Regions from separate parts of the Staphylococcus sp. SA22 genome, predicted to be linked through region 1. Evidence: predicted binding sites of a transcription regulator. Region 1 holds the regulator's gene; the other holds the start of a gene.

Region 1 (10,087 bases):
ATTATGTGCCAGACGGGCAAAGCGAAGCCATTCAATACGAAGTATTGTATAAATAGAGAACAGCAGTAAGATATTTTCTAATTGAAAATTATCTTACTGCTGTTTTTTAGGGATTTATGTCCCAGCCTTATTTCATAAAGAAAATGTATTAACAATGGATTTTGATAAAAACAATGTCAATAGAGAACATGCGTACTTATCAACAAAGAGTGTATAACTTGTGGATAAAAGGTGTTGATAACGTCATTTATTGTGGATATCAGGTGGGAAAACAGAAAATAAATGATTGATTAGTGTTAATTTACTTGTGGATAACTAGGATAACTCTGTGGATAGCTATAATATCAGCGTTTTTATTGTGAATAAAAAAATTTAAAATTTGTAAAAAAATAACTCTAACTATAGCGATTTTACAGTTAGAGTTATGTATATTTTTATAGTTTTTGTTGTAATTCTTCCCATTTAGACATAGCGTGTTCTAATTTTTGTTCGCTATCTTGTTTTTGGATAGCTAATTCGTTTGCTTTTTGTGGATTGCTATAAACTTCTGGTTGGGTTAATTGCTCGTCTATTTGTAAGATAGTAGTCTCTAAAGTTTCTATTTCATTTTCACACTCGGATATTTGTCGTTCAAGTTTACGTTGTTCACGTCTTTGTTCTTTTTGGTTATGATACGACGATTGTTCCATAGACTTTTCATGTGCTTGTACGTTAACTGACTGTTCTTCTTGGTGCGCTTTCAACGCTTCCGCTTCCTCAACTTTTTCAATGTAATATTGATAATCTCCTAAATACATCTTTCCGCCATCAATTGTTAAATCAAATACCTTGTTTGCTAATTGGTTAATAAAGTAACGATCATGGGAAACAAATAGTATTGTTCCTTCAAAATGTTGGAGTGCTTGCTCTAACATTTCTTTTGAATCTATATCGAGGTGGTTGGTAGGTTCATCTAAAATAAGTACATTGTCACGCTGCAACATAAGTAGTGCTAGTTGTAAACGTGCTTTTTCACCACCAGATAAATCATTAATTATCTTTTTAACATCGTCTTGTACAAATAAGAAACGTCCAAGAACTGCACGAATATCTTTTTCATTCATTAACGGATATTGATCCCACACATAATCTAAAATCGTTTTACTAGATTTAAATTCTGCTTGCTTTTGATCATAATAACCAATTTGTAAATTTGCGCCAAAAGTAATGTCGCCATTAAGCGCTTTTTGTTGATTAGCAATAGTTTTAATTAAGGTCGATTTTCCAATACCATTTGGCCCAATGATTGCTATATGATCGCCTTTAGAGACCTCTATACTGATAGGTTTGGTAATTGCAGTTTGATAACCGATTTCTAAATTTTTTACATGCATGACGTCATTACCTGTATTCCGGTCAAAGCCAAATTGAATATTTGCACTTTTGGCATCTAACATTGGTTTATCAATGCGTTCCATTTTTTCTAAAATCTTACGTCTACTTTTTGCCATTCCACTTGTTGAAGCACGGGTAATATTTTTCTCAACAAAAGTTTCTAATCGTTTTATTTCTGCTTGTTGACTTTCATATTCTTGCATTCGTTTTTCATAATATAAGTCCCGTTGCTGTATAAATTCCTCGTAATTACCAACATAGCGTTTGACATCACCTAAAGCCACATCATAAATTTGAGTAACTATTTTATCTAAAAAGTAACGATCATGGCTGATGATGACGATTGCACCTTTAAAATAACGTAGATAATCTTCAAGCCACTTTGTCGTTTCTAAATCTAAGTGGTTAGTAGGTTCATCTAAAAGTAATAAATCAGGTTCATTTAATAGCATTTGAGCTAAAGATAAACGTGTTTTTTGGCCACCGCTAAAATCATTGATAGGTTTATTGAAATCTTCTTCACTAAAATTTAACCCGTGAAGTACTGTTTTAATTTTACTTTCATATTGATATCCTTCTAATTGTTCAAATTGATTCGATAAAGATTCATAACGGGACATATGTGTTTTATATGTATCACTATCGTAATCATTTGCATGTTTTGATAACCAATCTGTTTCTTCTTTGATTAAGCTTTCCATTCGTTTAATATGTTCAAATGGTTTTGACATTTCTTCAAAAACTGTTGCATTAGAATTTAAAGTCATTTGTTGAGTTAAATAACCTAGTTTTAAGTTTTTAATTTTTGACACATTTCCAGAATCATAGTTTTCTACACCAGCTATAATTTTCATCAATGTTGATTTACCGGCGCCATTTCTTCCTACGATACCAATTCGTTCACCAGTTTTTACTTCAAAATCAACATCAGTAAATATATCTTCACCATCGAACGATTTTGATATATGATTGAGTTGTAAAAGTATCATTCGATCTTCACCTTTCGTCTTTCGCAAATTTTATTAACTTATGATAAAAGTCGTAATTATTACATTAATAACCATTTTACAGTATAAAACGCCGTCTTGAAACTAAGATATTTATTTTTAAAATTCAATAATGTATAATATTTAGGTATTCATTGTAATCAATTATTTGTTTTTTAATAATCTAACAATTACGCTCTAACTCGTTTGAATACATAGATATAATTCATTCAAACACGAAGGAGGAAATAGCGAATGAGTGACCAAGTTAAAATTCCTCGAGCAACTTTAAAACGTTTGCCGTTATATTATAGATTTGTCAGTTCATTAAAATCTAAAGGTATAGATCGTGTAAATTCAAAAGCGATTAGCGATGCGTTACAAATTGACTCGGCAACAATTCGTCGTGACTTTTCATATTTTGGCGAATTAGGTAAAAAAGGGTACGGATATAATATAGATAGTTTATTGGATTTCTTTAAATCTGAACTAAGCGAGAGTGACATGATCAAAATCGCAATTGTCGGAGTTGGGAACCTAGGGAAAGCTTTGCTCACATATAACTTTTCAATACATGATGATATGACGATTACAGAAGCGTTTGACGTAAAAGAAGATGTTATTGGCCAGAAAATAGGGAACGTTATTGTAAAAGATAACGATGAATTAATAACAACATTGAAGAAGGAAGAAATAGATGTTGTGATTCTAACTACACCAGAAAGAGTTGCACAGAAAGTTGCAGACGAACTCGTCCAAGCTGGTGTGAAAGGTATTTTAAACTTCACTCCTGGTAGAATTAATACGCCTTCAGATGTGCAAGTACATCAAATTGACTTAGGTATAGAATTACAGTCATTATTATTCTTTATGAAAAATTACAGTGAATAAATGTGATGTTAGCTTTGAATGATTAACCTTGTTATATCTTTAATTAATTATAGAACAGTCTGGGACTAAGTATGTCTCAGGCTTTTTCTGTTATGTTTGAAAATGAAAGGAAAAACTGTTGTGTTAATAAATATAGTATAGGTTAATAAATTAACACGTAGAGATATAATGATGAATCGTAATTAATCGCATTTCTTATGTGAATATAATATAAATATCAAAAATATTGTGTATAAGGTTGAAAACAAGAAAATCATCGCCTATAATACATACTAAACTTATCGGAAATTAGGGGGTTAGGACGATGTGGATGATTTTTAGTGGCTTAATTGTCGGGGGACTCTTAGGTTTTGTGATGCAAAGAACAAGATTTTGTTTAACAGGTGGCTTTCGAGATATGTATGTGCAAAAGAATAATAAGATGTTCTATGCATTATTAATCGCTATTACTATTCAAAGTATAGGATTATTGATTTTGACGGCAACAGGTATTTTACAAATTCCTGCACATAGTTTTCCAATATTGGGAACAATTATAGGTTCTTTTATTTTTGGAATTGGAATAGTATTGGCTGGAGGGTGTGCAACAGGTACTTGGTATCGCGCTGGTGAAGGGCTAATTGGTAGTTGGATTGCATTAGTATTATATGCTGTTACTGCAGCAATCACTAAAACAGGGATTTTAAAGCCAGTAATGGATAAAATTAATCAACCAACGAATGTAAATAGTGATATGTCTCAAACAACTGGCATTCCGTTTTGGGGATTAGTCGTTATATTAACTATAATCACCATTTTTCTAGTTGTAAGAACACTCAATAATAAGAAAGTTCGAGTTGCTGTTCCAAAACTAAAGCAACGTTATACAGGTATTAGATATTACCTTTTCGAAAAACGATACCATCCATTTATTGCAGCAATTGTAATTGGACTTATCGCACTCTTAGCTTGGCCAATGAGTGCATCAACTGGAAGAAATGACGGTTTAGGTATAACAACGCCATCAGCAAATTTAGTACACTTTTTGATTACAGGTGAAACTAAATTTATTGATTGGGGTGTCTTTTTAGTTCTAGGAATTTTCATTGGTTCATATATTGCAGCTAGAGGATCAAGAGAATTTAAATGGCGATTGCCAGACAAGATTACAATACGAAACAGTGCTATTGGTGGCATATGTATGGGATTTGGTGCGTCAGTTGCTGGTGGTTGTTCTATCGGTAACGGTTTGGTTGAAACAGCAACGATGACTTGGCAAGGATGGATTGCGCTAGCATCAATGATAGTTGGTGTATGGACAATGAGTCATTTTATCTTTGTTCGTCCAATGAAAAAAGTACAACAACAATCTGCAAAGGTTAAACAGCAAACGCAAATAGTATAGAAGATTATTATGCAAATGATGTTGATCAAATAAAAGTGATTGGAAAAGGAGAAATAATTATGATACACGAATTAGGTACAGTAGGAATGGTATGTCCATTTCCGTTAATTGAAGCGCAAAAGAAAATGGCAACATTGCAATCTGGAGATGAATTAAAAATTGATTTTGATTGCACGCAAGCGACGGAAGCTATTCCAAATTGGGCTGCAGAAAATGGATATCCTGTAACAAACTATGAACAAATTGATAATGCTTCATGGACAATTACAATTCAAAAAGTTTAACGTTATCTTTTTTAGATTCTATGGCTACTTCCGCTACTTTAAAAGCGAGTAAGTAGTCTTTTTTGGTTTTAGTTCACGAAATTAATTTTATATAGCGTGATACATTTTATTCCAAAAGATGTAATAAAACTTTACGCATTTTTGCTTTTTATAAATTGTCAGATTATTATGAAAACAAGGGAGTGGTAAGTATGAATTTTAACGATACGATATTTATGTTTTTGTGTACATTATTAGTTTGGCTAATGACACCAGGATTAAGTTTATTTTATGGCGGGTTAGTTCAATCTAAAAATGCGCTAAATACTGTCATGCAAAGTATGGCAGCAATTGTGCTTGTTACATTTGTATGGATAACAGTTGGTTTTACAATTAGTTTTGGGAATGGGAATTTATGGTTCGGAAATTGGGAATATACTTTTCTTAATCATGTAGGTTTTGCGACTCAAGAAGATATTAGCCCACATATTCCTTTCGCTTTGTTTATGTTATTTCAAATGATGTTTTGTACGATTGCAATTTCTATTTTATCTGGTTCAATCGCTGAGAAAATGAAGTTTATTCCTTATTTATTATTCGTAGTAATATGGACTGCTCTTGTATACAGTCCAGTAGCACATTGGGTTTGGGGCGGCGGTTGGATTAACAAACTCGGTGTATTAGATTTCGCCGGAGGTACTGTTGTTCATATTACATCAGGTGTTTCTGGTTTAGTATTAGCTATTATGATTGGAAAAGGAAACAAACATTCTGAATCAACACCACATAATCTTATCATTACGTTGATTGGCGGTATATTTGTGTGGATTGGTTGGTATGGATTTAATGTAGGTAGTGCTTTTACATTTGATAATATTGCGATGCTTGCATTTACAAATACTGTCATTTCAGCCAGTGCAGGTGCTATAGGTTGGTTAATTCTAGAATATATTTTTAAAAAGACTACAAGTTTACTAGGGTTATTACTAGGTGCATTAGCTGGTTTAGTTGTCATTACACCTGCAGCAGGATACGTGACATATCTTAGTGCAACAATCATGGCAATGATTGGCGGTATCTGTTGCTATATCGTTATTAATTACATCAAGGTAAAACTAAAATATCATGATGCATTAGATGCATTTGGTATTCATGGTGTTGGTGGTATTATTGGTGCAGTATTAACAGCCTTTTTCCAAAGTAAAAAGGCAAATCCTGACATTGAGAATGGCTTTATTTATACTGGTGATATACATATTGTACTTGTACAAATATTATGTGTAACAGCAGTTGTAATTTTTAGTATCGTCATGACGTTTATTATTGCGAAAGTAATTAAATTAATTACACCATTATCTGTTACGGAACAAGAAACGAATATAGGATTAGACAAGATTGTTCACGGTGAACATGCTTACTTTGAAGGTGAGCTAAATAGATTCAATAAACATATTCGATATTAGAATATATATACATAGAATATTCATTGTCCTGACATTTAACTAAAGGTTGATGTTGGGACATTTTGTTATACAAAAGTTTTATTTTGAAATCTTTTTATGAAAGAAGCAGAAATATTATTTAAAGCGGTTACACATATGCTAAAATAAGGCTAAGTGTCACAAATAATGATAGGTGAATAAGTATGAAAAATATATCTGATATTGCCAAATTGGCAGGCGTTTCAAAAAGTACAGTATCTAGATTTTTAAATAATGGATCTGTCAGTAAAAAAACAAGTGAAAAATTAACAAAAATTATAGCAGAACATGACTATCAACCGAATCAATTTGCTCAAAGTTTAAGAGCGAGACAAACACACCTTATTGGTGCCATTATACCTAGAATGAATTCATATGCAGTAGATGAAACAATCAAAGGATTGGCAAAACAATGCCAAAAATATGAATCACAATTAATTTTAAATTACACAGGATTAAATATCGAAGCAGAAATACAAGCGCTTGAAACATTAGCACGCAGTAAAGTAGATGGTATTGTTTTAATGGCTACAGACATAACAGAGAGACATATAGAAGTCATTAATAAAATGAATGTACCAATCGTTATTGTTGGTCAACAACATGAACAACTTCATAGTATTGTGCATGATGATTATAAAGCAGGTCAAATTATAGGTGAATGGATTGGTCAACAGGGATATCAACAAATTGAAGTGTTTAGTGTGAGTGAAAAAGATATTGCAGTTGGTATACATAGAAAACGTGGTTTACTTGACCAGTTAGCTAAATACCAAATTAAACCTAATATACATGAAACAAATTTTACTTATGTGGAAGCACAAAAAGATGTTGCAAATGTTTTGGAAAATGTGGAGCAAGTAGATGCGGTTGTTGGAGCAACTGATACGATTGCATTAGCTGCCTATAAATATTATTCTGATAAAAAAGATGTTATGAAACCACATCAAATATATGGTTTTGGTGGTGACCCAATGACACAATTAGTGTCTCCATCGATAAAAACAATTCATTATAATTATTTTGAAGCTGGCCAATGCGCGATGGAAGAGATACAACAGATGCTTAAAAAGCAAGATATGCCATATAGCGTCACAGTAGATGTTAATATTTAGACGCTGTATTTTTTAAAATAAATGTGGAACCGATACCATATAAGTATAAATGGATAGGTTAAAAGTTAAAGAACGTAGGTAAAATTTGCTATAATAGAATATAAATTGTTAACAGCATAAATTATAAAAGGAGGACTGGGTAAATATTATGACCGAATGGACTAGAGAAGAACGTTATCAACGAATCGAGGACGTTGATACTGAGTATTTTAAAACATTAAAACAACAAGTTGATCAATCAAAATTTCGTCAACAATTTCATATACAACCAGAAACAGGCTTATTAAATGATCCCAACGGACTTATTTTTTATAAAGGGAAGTATTATGTTTCACATCAATGGTTCCCGTTAGGCGCAGTACATGGCTTAAAGTATTGGTATAACTACACGAGTGATGACTTAATAAACTTTAAAGCTGAAGGGCCAATATTAAATCCAGATACTAAATATGACAGCCATGGTGTTTATAGCGGTAGCGCTTTTGAATATAACGGGCATTTATATTATATGTACACAGGAAATCATCGAGATAATCATTGGCAACGACATGCGAGTCAGATGATCGCACGATTGAAAGAAGACGGCTCAGTTGAAAAGTTTCCAAAGCCAGTAATTAGCCAGCAACCAGAAGGATATACGAGTCATTTTAGAGATCCTAAAGTTTTTAAATATGGTGAGAAATATTATGCAATCATTGGCGCACAAAATAATGATCAGCAAGGTCGACTATTACTTTATAATACTGAAGATATAATTAATTGGCATTATTTAGGTGAAATAAATACAGAGTTAGATGATTTTGGATATATGTGGGAATGCCCAGATTACTTTAATGTAGATAATCAAGATGTCATACTTATTTGTCCACAAGGTATTGAATCAAAAGGCAATCAGTTCAAAAATATTTATCAAAGTGGTTATATACTTGGAAAGTTTGATATTGAAAAGTTAACATATGAACATGAAAATTTTGTCGAGCTTGATAATGGCTTTGATTTCTATGCACCTCAAACATTTTTAGATGAAAAAGGCCGACGAGTACTAATTGGATGGATGGGGTTACCGGAAATCGAATATCCTACTGATAATGAAGGATGGGCCCATTGCTTAACAATTCCTCGTGTATTAAATGTAGAAAATGGTCAACTTAAGCAACGTCCATATCCAGCGTTGGAAAAATTACGTCACAATAAAGAGACAGCATTAGGCTACGCAAATAAATTTACTCGAAAATTACATCCGTATGAAGGTAAACAGTATGAATTAATCATAGATATTTTGGATAATGATGCTACCGAAGTGTACTTTGAATTACGTACGTCTAAGACTTCTTCAACATTAATCGCTTATAACAAGCGTGAAAATAAAATAACATTAGATCGCAGCGACAGTGGTTTATTGCCGACAAATGTTGAAGGTACGACGCGTAGTACAATATTAGACACGCCATTAAAGCAATTACAAATTTTTGTTGATACATCTAGTATAGAAATTTTCTGTAATGATGGGGAACGTGTTTTGACATCTCGAATTTTCCCGACAGAAGACGCACTAGGTATTAAAACATCAACAGAATCAGGGCAAGTATATTTACAATTTACTAAATACGATTTAAAGGATGAACATAAATGAGACGTCTATTTTCAATAGGAGAAGCGTTAATTGATTTTATTCCAAATATTACAAATGCGAATTTAAAAGATGTTCAAACATTTACGAAGCAAATTGGTGGCGCACCTTGTAATGTAGCTTGTACAGTTCAAAAGTTAGGACAACAAGCGTATATGATTACACAATTAGGTAATGATGCATTTGGAGATAGCATTATTGAAACGATATCAAGTATTGGTGTAGATGTATCAAAAGTGTATCGCACGAATGAAGCAAACACTGCGTTAGCTTTTGTGAGTTTGACTGAAGCGGGCGAGCGAGATTTTTCTTTTTATCGTAAGCCCTCTGCCGATATGTTATTTGAACCAAGTTTTGTTAATGATATTGATGTGAATGAAAACGATATAGTACATTTTTGTTCTGTTGATTTGGTCGATAGTCCGATGAGAGATGCACATTATCAATTGATTACCAAAACATTAAATGCAAATGGTACTGTCGTATTTGATCCTAATGTAAGATTGCCATTATGGGATAACGCTGAAGATTTAAGACAAACTATTCATACCGTTTTGCCATTGGCGCATATTGTAAAAGTTTCAGATGAAGAATTAGAATTTATTACAGGTATTCATGATGAAAATGAAGCCATTCAATCATTATTTACAGGTAATGTCACTGTAGTCATTTATACGATGGGAGCAGATGGTGCTGCCGTATATTTGAAAAATGGTATTAATCATTATCATAGTGGCTATAAGGTAAAACCTGTTGATACAACTGGGGCAGGGGATGCCTTTATTGGTGCAGTTATTAGCAGGATTTTAGCAACCGATGTGTTAAATTTAACACAGTTATTTGAAAATGAAGGTGAGGAAATTTTAGAGTTTAGCAATCGCGTTGCTGCAATAGTGACAACGAAGTATGGTGCTATTAATAGTTTGCCAACATTACAAGAGGTTGAACAAGCATTTTAAATAA
Region 2 (10,087 bases), on a different contig from region 1:
CATCTGTATTTTCAACTGCTTCTGCAATATTATCCGTAATCATGACTGAACCACCATATTGACTCGCTTTTTCTTTTGCAATATCAACATATGCCTCTTTTGGATTTAATGATTTAGGTGTACAAATTCTTACATTAACACCTAACATAGCACCTGCTACCATTAATGAATGCGCAATATTATTACGTCCATCTCCAACGTAAGTTAAGTTTATTCCTTCTAGATATCCAAAATTCTCTTTTATTGTCATAAAATCAGCTAACATTTGTGTAGGATGCCAATCGTCTGTTAATCCATTCCACACCGGTACACCAGAGAACTTCGCTAAATCTTCAACAGCTTGTTGTGAAAAACCACGGAATTCAATACCATCGAACATTCTACCTAATACTTTCGCAGTATCCTCTACAGATTCTTTTTTGCCTAATTGAATATCATTTTTCCCTAAAAATTCTGGATGCGCACCTAAATCAATAGACGCAACTGTAAACGCTGCACGCGTTCTCGTCGAATTTTTTTCGAATAGTAGTGCAATGTTTTTTCCAGATAAGTAGTGATGCTTAATACCGTTTTTCTTATACTCTTTTAATGTAATTGCAAAATCAATAAGTCCTTCGAATTCTGCTTTGGTAAAATCACTTTCTTTTAATAATGATCTGCCTTTTAAATCATACGGTTTTTGAATTTCTGTCATTATTTTCACCCTCGTTTCTATAATTTATTACGTTAAATGTCTTCTCTGAATAGTGGTTGACTCATACATCTAGGACCCCCACGTCCACGTACCAACTCGCTACCACTTATTTCAATAACTTTAATGCCTTTCTGTCTCAATAAATCATTCGATACATAGTTTCTATCGTAAGTCACTACAACACCTGGTCTTATACATAATGTATTTGAGCCATCATTCCATTGCTCTCTAGCACCATCAATGACATCACCATTTCCTGTTGGAATGAATTGAATATCATCTATACCTAGTACGTCTTCTAAAGTATCTTTTAAATGACTAGATTGTTTGATGGCAATATCTTTATTTACGTCATCATATTCAATAATAAATATATTCATATTGCCTTCTGCCTTTAAAATGGCTGAATGCATTGTAAATTTGTCATAATCTATCATTGTAAATACTGTATCTAAGTGCATAAATGTTCGACTAGTTGGAATTTCAATTGCTACTACTTTTTTAAACGTCGCCTGCGGATTTTCAAAAATACGTCGCGCTAACTTTTCAATAGCTTGTGCAGATGTACGTTCTGAAACGCCTATAGCCAAGACATCTTTAGATAAAACAAGTTCATCGCCGCCTTCAATATTGAATGGGCAATCTCGATCTAACCAGATTGGAATATTCGCATCTTTAAATCTAGGATGATGCTTTACAATATATTGAATAAATATTGATTCTCGTCGTCGTGCTCTCCAGAACATCCGATTGATTGTTATACCGTGTCCTATTGAGGCTTGTGGATCTCTAGTAAAATAAAGGTTTGGCATTGGATCTAAATAGAATGGATATTTATCATCCATATACTCTACTAGATGTGTGCATTTCGGATTAATTTCTTCCTTACGTACCCCTGACATTATTTTATCTACAAGTTCTTGATTAGAAAGTGTCGCAAATAATGCCTTAATTTCTTCTTCATGACCTAATATTGTTTTTTTAGACTCTGCTAATACATCATCAATAAATTCACTTCTTACTTGAGGATTTTCAATACTTTCAGCTGCTAACTTCTCAAGGTAAAGTACTTCAACACCCTCTTCTCTTAGCACCTGTGCAAAATGGTCATGCTCTTTTTGAGCTACTTCTAAATATGGAATATCATCAAATAGTAATCCATCTAAATAATCAGGTACTAAATTTTCTAATTCTTTTCCAGGACGCTTAAGTAACACAGTTTTTAAAGCTCCAATTTCGCTATTTACTTTAATTGGACCATCTGTCATGTCTATTTCCTCCTTTTATCTTTGAATTCATTTAGAGTATAGACAATCTTCAAACGCTTACATGTGATTATATTCACATAAAGAAAGTCGAAAATTTCATATCTTTTTGTTATACAATACATAATAATGGATTTTTATACATAAATAAAGGTGTTTTGGGTCTAAATATACATTTTTTATTCAAAAAGACCCACAAAAACATGTTGTATAAAGTTTTTTATACAGTCAAATGAATGACTATGAATTCTTTCTTTCCATAAAAAAACGCGTACACAAGTTAATATTTGGTAACTAACTTGAGTACACGTGATACGAAACAAATTTTTATTATTCATTTGATACATGTCTATTTAAATAATTTTGCGTATACGTATTCCGCCATATCATTTGAGGCAGTTAAGATTAATGTAGTGTCATTTCCACTCACCGTACCTAATATCTCTTCTATATTTAGCTGATCGATAAAATAGTTTATGCCTTGGGCGAAACCAGGTGAGGTTTTGACAATAATGTATGAACCATTGATGATTGAACTTAGAACTTCATGTTCACAATAGTGTCTAAACTTTTCTCTCATCTCTTGTTCTGTTTGATTATTAATAGCTTTATAAATCCATGTTTCACAATCGATAGGGACACGATATATATTAAGTTCTTTCAAGTCTTTAGCAATTGTTGTTGCACTATATCTTACACCAAAATATTCTTCAATATATGAAATGATTTGTTCTTTTTTATAAATCTTATGCTTTTTAACTATTGTAGAAACAATTTCTAATCGTTTACTTTTCTTCATATTGTAAACTCCTTTGGTAGTTACGTTTCTTGTATTAAAAAATAAATTCATGCATGTTTCATTTATAATTTAACACTTTGTTTTGCAAAAGATAATAAAAATACATGTAAATTTTTTGTGACAACTTTTAAAATGAATTTTGTATTCTAAGTCAGCATTTAATTATCACATATTTGCTACTAGTAATGATTTTAGACTGCCGAGTAGTCTTTCGGCAGACAACCCTCACACTCCTCTCATCTAATTACAAAAAGAGGGTACACCTACAAAGTCAATAATCAATGTAGGTATACCCCATATATAAGCTGTATTTAAAATTTAATTATTTATAAGTGTTTAACATTACTTCTTCTTGTTTATATATTTTTACTCCACGCCTACTTCATTCCATGCTTCATACACTTGTTCAGCTGTTTGCTCGTCATATAAATCTTTAGCCGCTTGGTATAATGCATCTTTACAATCTTTGAAGTTTGAATTACTTGTTAAGTATTCCGTTAATGCTCGGTAGTAAATTTGTTCTGATTTAGATTTCCCTATTGCTTGAATCACGTTATAAGCTGCTTTATTTGGAATTCCAGAATTCGTATGTACGCCACCATTATCTTTTTCAGTGAATACATAGTCTTTCATATGAGCTGGTTGACCAAATTGTTCTGGGTTTGACATGCTGCGTAAAGCGTCTCCCTCTTTTCCAGGTGTGTAGACATCTTCACCCATTAAGAAATCCTCGTCATCTACAAAGTATCCAAAAACATCTGAAAAGCTTTCATTTAGAGCGCCTGACTGGTCCTTATATTCTAAGTTCGCAGTCTCTTGTGTCACACCGTGTGTTAATTCGTGTGCCACTACGTCATTTGCACCCGATAAACTTGTGAATGTGCGACCATCACCATCACCATAGATCATTTTGTCACCGATCCATGCGGCATTATTTCTGTTATCTTGACCACCATAGTTATTAACATGGGTTAATGAAACAATTGGACTACCATGGTTGTCATATGATTCACGACCAAATGTGTCTTTGTAATAATCATATGTTTGTTTAGCGTAATAATTTGCATCTACGCCAGCACGTTGCTCATCTTTTACGAAGTTTTCATCTTCATTAGTAATCAATGTTGCTTGACCTGTTTGATCATTAAAGCTAAATGCTGATAATTTACCTTGATGCGTTAAATCTTCTAGGCTAAATCCACCGTCAATACTATTGATATTGATATCTTTTGTATCGCCAAGTACACCTTTTCCTTTACCAGTTTCTGCAGCTTCTTTAACTAAGTTCATTTTTTCTAAAATTTCGCCAGTTTGAGCATCAATTTTAACTTTCCAATGTGAAATTTCTGGTGTCACTGTAATTAACTCAACATTATAAACGTATTTATTACTGTCACCATCGATTTCAACTTTGTTTTCTTTAATGACTTTATCTTTAAGATTTTTCGCTTTATGCTTATCAATCTTAACTGCTTTAAATGCTTTGTCGGCTGCGTCATCTTTACTTAATGTCACTTTATTCGTTGGCTTTACTTTCTTCGCATCAGTATCCCCATTGATTAAAACGACTTTTCCTGATTTGTCTGCGTGTACTTTCACTTCTTTGTCAGGTGCATGAACACCATCAACACTCGGTTGCAATGTGTAATGCGTAAATCCTTTTTTATCAGTTTTTACATCAGTAACAGCGTAATCTTGATAAATATTTTTTACATTTTCGGATTTAGGCAATTCTTTTAATGCTTTGACCGCATCACTCTTTTGAGTCACCTCAAATTTAATATCAGAATTAGCTGGTTTATTGTTTGAATCAATCGCTAATGCTGCTGGTGATAAAGTGCTCAACAAGGTTACTGCTGCCATACTTGTAAATGCATATCTTGAAAATTTCCTCACATTTCATTCCTCCTGAAATCTTAAAAACAGCTTATAAATAAAATATTAATTTAATTTTTAAGAAAAGTAAATGATTATTTCTATTTATTTCGATACTTTTTGTTCATTGATTTTATTTATTGATTCTTTTCTTTTTTAAAAATGTTATCTGTGACTAAATAAAATTTTAAAAATTGGGCTTAATTATATTTTAAAATTTATCAAGGCTTTATTTTTGTGAAAATATTAACAAATACAAAATAGTGCTCTATATACTTAATCAATGCTTGAAATATGTATACTGACTACTTAACTGTGCATGATTAAATCTATATATTTCAATATCATGGAGACACCAAAACTACCATCATATAATAAAAAAGACTAGAATGCGGTATCACTCCTCACACTCTAGCCTTAATATGTTATTATTTTATTTACTTGTTTTGTATGGTGTATGTCCAACTGTTACTTCGACAACTCTATTATGATCAACGACAAACCAGATTCCTAATGTCTTTTTAGCATTTTGATAGTAAAAAATACCGCTATCAGCTTCCTTTGTTTTACCATTTTCTTTTTTCAAGTCCTTGCCATAAGCTTTTTGGATATCTTTTAATGAAATATTATTTTTAACTACAAATTGCAATTGACTTGCTTCGTTTCCTTTTGCAGAAACACCTTTAAAAGTTTGATCATATTTCTCTACTTTTTTTATCGTATCCGTTTTAGCTAATTTAATACCATTGAATTTCACGTTATCATACTTAATCGCGTTAATAAAATTCTTATCCAGAATAAAATTAGCATTATTACCAATATAACCATTGTAAGTATAATATGGGGTTATTGCTGCCTGTGCCTGTTTACTTGTTGGCGCCGAATTTTCAACAACTGTTACTCCAATCAGTGTGCCCAATGCTAATGTTGCTGCTACACAAACTTTACTGGTTTTATTCATAATTATCTCTCTTTTCCATACAAATATTTTATTCCTTACACTTTTATTATAACTTTTTCAGCCATAAAAATACTAATGATTATATTTATAAATACATAACAGTTTTGTTATACTAATTGAAGTACACAAAAAACAATGAAAATATTAATATCGTCTAATTTTCTAATATTTATTTTTTAAAATGATTATGGCAATATTGAAATAAATTATTTAGCTTCACGTATCGACTACTTTTCATTAACATGGAGGCGTTATATTTGAAAAAACTTCTTATTACCATCGTAATTATCGTATTAATCGGAGCACTTGGGTTCGCAATTTATGCTGCAATAAATCATTCTACATCATCAAGTAATAACCAAGAACAAGAAAATAAAGCTACGCATAAAAAGACAGACACCGAAGAAAATGATCAACAAGATGATAGTGCAGACAAAGCAGATAAAAATCAAAATAATGGCAATAACGTTACTAATGACAATCAACCATCTTTACCGTCAAATGTTCCTAACAACCATTCAACAGCACCTTCGAATACGCAACCAGCTCAGCCAAAAGACTCAAATACATATAAAAATAATACTCACGGTAGTGGCAGTCAATCGTCAACAAACAACCAAAATAATCAACAACAGAACACACCACCTGCTAATAAATCAAATAATACCAATACGCCTTCTAAACAAACACCTCAAGCACAATCACCTAAAAATTAATCATTTACCTGATACGTCCACAAGTATCAGGTAAATAAATTCAGAAAAACAGCAGTAAGATATTCTTCTATTTGAAATATCTTACTGCTGTTCTTTATTTGCATAATTCGCACTCTGTTAAATTCATATAAAAGTTCGCTTTAATGTCATTGACGTATGTATAAGCTCTCATGTTTAATAATATTAATACACCTTTAAAAACGCTTACACGGAAAATTTAGAAAGGAGGTACATGTTAAATGCTTGATAGACACTTAAAACTACTCCAGTTTTTTATTAAAAATCCATCAAAGCACATTAGTTCTAATGAAATTGCTGAACATGTCAATGTTTCAAACCGCACAGTTCGCAATGATATCCATGTTATCAATAGCAATTTTATGGATGATATCATCGTAAGTATTAAATCTAAAGGATATCAATTAAATACATCGCAGTATACCTTAGAAACGATAACTGAACGTTACACGCATATTCAATCATATAAAGAAAAACTATTATTATCTATGGCGTATCAACTGCTAATGCACAATAAATCGCAGACATTGCAACAACTAGAGCAAGATTATCTATTATCTAAAACTGTGCTCAACGACTATTTCGTTCGAATTCAACAATGGTGTCAAAAATTTAATATCGCTTTAACAATCAAGAAAAAACAAGGTATTGTGGTCGATGGAACAGATAATGATATCACTAATGCCATCATCCATTTAAATCAATTATCATCAGGGCATGTACATGTTGAAGACCTAATTTTAAATGAATTACCTGATTCACACCAAAGGATGATTTCGCATATTATACAAGAGACACTTCAACAACATAGTATTGAAACAACTGATATTCAAATACAACAGCTTTTAATTCATCTCATTTTAATCATTAAACGTAAGCAATCTTTAAGTGAGCTAGACACGTTAAACCACGATGCAAAATTGATATCTCAATCTTGCATTAAGCAAATCAACGAAAGATTAGGTTATGACTTGAACGAAAAAGTAATCAATATGTTTTCATTCTTTATTGGTTATCATTTTAATAAACTCGATATTGGCATAGAACGTATATTTATACAAAGTTATATTGATCGCTTAATCGAATTGATGCAGCAACATATTCATGTACCTTTCAATGAAGATTCGATTTTACAACAAAATTTATATAATCATTTTAGTAAAGCATATTTACGTATCACTCAAAACATTTATTTAAACAATCCTTTAGTTATAGAGATTAAAAAACTCTATCCCTTTGTGTTTAACACACTTTTTGAAGCGATTGATAAATTAGCAATTGATACTGATATAGAGATGAGCGAAGATGAAATTGCCTTTTTAACCATTCATTTTCAAGCTGCCATCGAGCGTCGTACCAAAACACAATTAAATGTAGTCATCGCTTGTTATTATGGTCTAGGTGTGTCGAATTTTTTAGAAACTAAAATAAATAACTTATCCGAAGAGTTGTCAGTGATAAATACGATTAAACTAGAAAATATAACACACTATCACTTTGACAATGTAGATTTATTAATAACGACCCATGATATTCCAAAACAAACGCTAAACATACTTCCTAAGCACCTAACGATTATCAAGGTTGCACCATTATTTTCTGAAGATGACCGTCACAAAATCAGACACGTTGTGAAGCAAAAGCAAAATCCGGTTCAAGCACATCATCATATGGACACTGTCAATTTCCTTGTCGTAAATACTGAACAAAAACCACGACATACTGTGCAAATTTTTGAAGAAGCTCAAAAAATATTACAAGCACATCATGCGATTGTAGAAGGATATATCGAATCAGCTTTAGAGCGTGAGAAATCATCTTCTACATACATAGGTAATTTTATGGCGATTCCTCATGGAGATCCTGAAAAAGTTTTACAATCACATGTGCTTATTTTTCGTACAAAAGATGTTTTTCCTTGGCGACAACACGATGTCAAACTTGTCTTTTTCTTAGCGATTTCGCATAAAGACAAAGCTTTTACAAAACAAATGATGCAATTAATTGCTAACTTGGATGATGATTCAGTGAACCATTTATGTAGTTTAGATGATCATAGTTTAAAGCAACAGTTATTTGAATACTTACAAGAATAATTGCCACTAGTAACGGTAATTATTCTTTTTTTTAGTATCGAGAATGCGCTTACAATATAGAAAAGGAGATGATTTTATGAAAATTGTAGCTATTACCTCGTGCCCAAATGGCATTGCACATACATATATGGCTCAAGAAAAACTTGAGCAGGTAGCAAAAGAAATGGGTGTGGATATTAAAGTAGAGACACAGGGCGGTGTTGGTGCTGAAAATGTTTTAACTACGCAAGACATCGAAGAAGCTGACGGTGTCATAATTGCAGCTGATAAACAAGTTGATCTGTCCCGATTTGTTGGTAAACGGTTGATTAATGAAAATGTTCGCGAAGGGATTCATAATCCGAGAGGTCTAATTCAACGTATCATTAATCAAGATGCGCCTATTTATCAATCTGAAACAAATTATTATTCGAAAGATCGCGATAAGTCTAAAAGTGGTATTCAAATGGTGTATCAACATTTAATGAACGGTGTATCGTTTATGGTTCCTTTTATCGTAGTTGGTGGACTCCTTATCGCCATCGCGCTGACTCTAGGCGGTGAAACGACATCAAAAGGATTAGTCATCCCAGATGATTCATTTTGGAAACCCATTGAAAACATTGGTAGTTTAGCCTTTAAATTTATGGTTCCAATACTAGCTGGATATATCGCTGTTAGTATCGCTGACAAGCCGGGACTTGTTCCTGGTATGATTGGCGGCGCTATCGCTGCTGACGGTAGTTTTTATGGCAGTGATGCAGGCGCAGGATTTTTAGGTGGTATTGTTGCTGGTTTCTTAGCAGGTTATATCGCAAAGTGGATTAAAGATATTAAAGTTCCAAAAGCAATGGCACCAATTATGCCTATCATTATTATTCCCATTATTTCATCGGTCGTTGTAGGATTGATATTTATATTTTTAATCGGTGCACCAATTTCTAATATTTTTGAGGCATTAACAACCTGGTTAAAAAGTATGCAAGGTGCTAATATTATTATACTTGCGATGATTATAGGTGCGATGATCGCCTTCGATATGGGCGGTCCAGTAAACAAAGTAGCATTTTTATTTGGCTCAGCACTTATTGCTGAAGGTAATTACGCCGTTATGGGTATGGTCGCAGTTGCTGTATGTACACCACCAATCGGTTTAGGTTTAGCAACGTTTGTTCAAAAGTATAAATTCAATCATTCTGAAAGAGAAATGGGTAAGGCTTCCTTCACTATGGGACTATTTGGTATTACTGAAGGTGCTATTCCTTTCGCAGCGCAAGATCCATTGCGCATTATACCTGCAAACATCATTGGTGCAATGATTGCATCAGTCATTGCAGCCATTGGTGGTGTCGGCGATAGAGTCGCACATGGAGGTCCAATCGTGGCTGTATTAGGTGGTATTGATCATATATTATGGTTTATCTTTGCAGTGATAGTAGGTAGTCTTGTCACAATGATTACTGTACTATTATTAAAACGCAATACACCAGTTATAGCAGTAGATGCACCAGCGCAACACACGCAACTTCATGATACAGATATAACACAACATGATACAGAGGTTGACAATGTCGATAACACCGCGAAACATTCACATCTCAATAAACCTTCTCATGTTTTTGATCAACAAACTATGATAATTACTGATCACGACATGTCTCGTAACGAAGCAATTGATATGTTG

What was found. The regulator Rex, encoded in region 1, represses fermentation and respiration genes when NADH is low (regulators of the CRP and FNR family bind a similar motif). The targets are predictions, from matches to a motif close to TTGTGAAATATTTCACAA.
Region 2: the regulator Rex is predicted to act here: its motif matches at 2,024-2,041, upstream of arcA (arginine deiminase).

What each region holds. Positions count from the first base shown of each region.
Region 1 is NZ_JBSZQY010000009.1:142-10,228, forward strand. It holds gene ACXQH5_RS08860 (hypothetical protein) at 162-290, shown strand; gene ACXQH5_RS08865 (ABC-F family ATP-binding cassette domain-containing protein) at 435-2,363, opposite strand; gene ACXQH5_RS08870 (redox-sensing transcriptional repressor Rex) at 2,616-3,251, shown strand; gene ACXQH5_RS08875 (YeeE/YedE family protein) at 3,556-4,635, shown strand; gene ACXQH5_RS08880 (sulfurtransferase TusA family protein) at 4,695-4,919, shown strand; gene ACXQH5_RS08885 (ammonium transporter) at 5,111-6,361, shown strand; gene ACXQH5_RS08890 (LacI family DNA-binding transcriptional regulator) at 6,544-7,494, shown strand; gene ACXQH5_RS08895 (sucrose-6-phosphate hydrolase) at 7,643-9,127, shown strand; gene ACXQH5_RS08900 (carbohydrate kinase family protein) at 9,124-10,083, shown strand.
Region 2 is NZ_JBSZQY010000007.1:48,422-58,508, forward strand. It holds gene argF (ornithine carbamoyltransferase) at 1-694, opposite strand, end outside; gene arcA (arginine deiminase) at 727-1,962, opposite strand; gene ACXQH5_RS07840 (hypothetical protein) at 2,139-2,306, opposite strand; gene ACXQH5_RS07845 (arginine repressor) at 2,309-2,758, opposite strand; gene aur (zinc metalloproteinase aureolysin) at 3,125-4,654, opposite strand; gene isaB (immunodominant staphylococcal antigen IsaB) at 5,067-5,594, opposite strand; gene ACXQH5_RS07860 (hypothetical protein) at 5,852-6,310, shown strand; gene ACXQH5_RS07865 (BglG family transcription antiterminator) at 6,550-8,424, shown strand; gene ACXQH5_RS07870 (fructose-specific PTS transporter subunit EIIC) at 8,501-10,087, shown strand, end outside.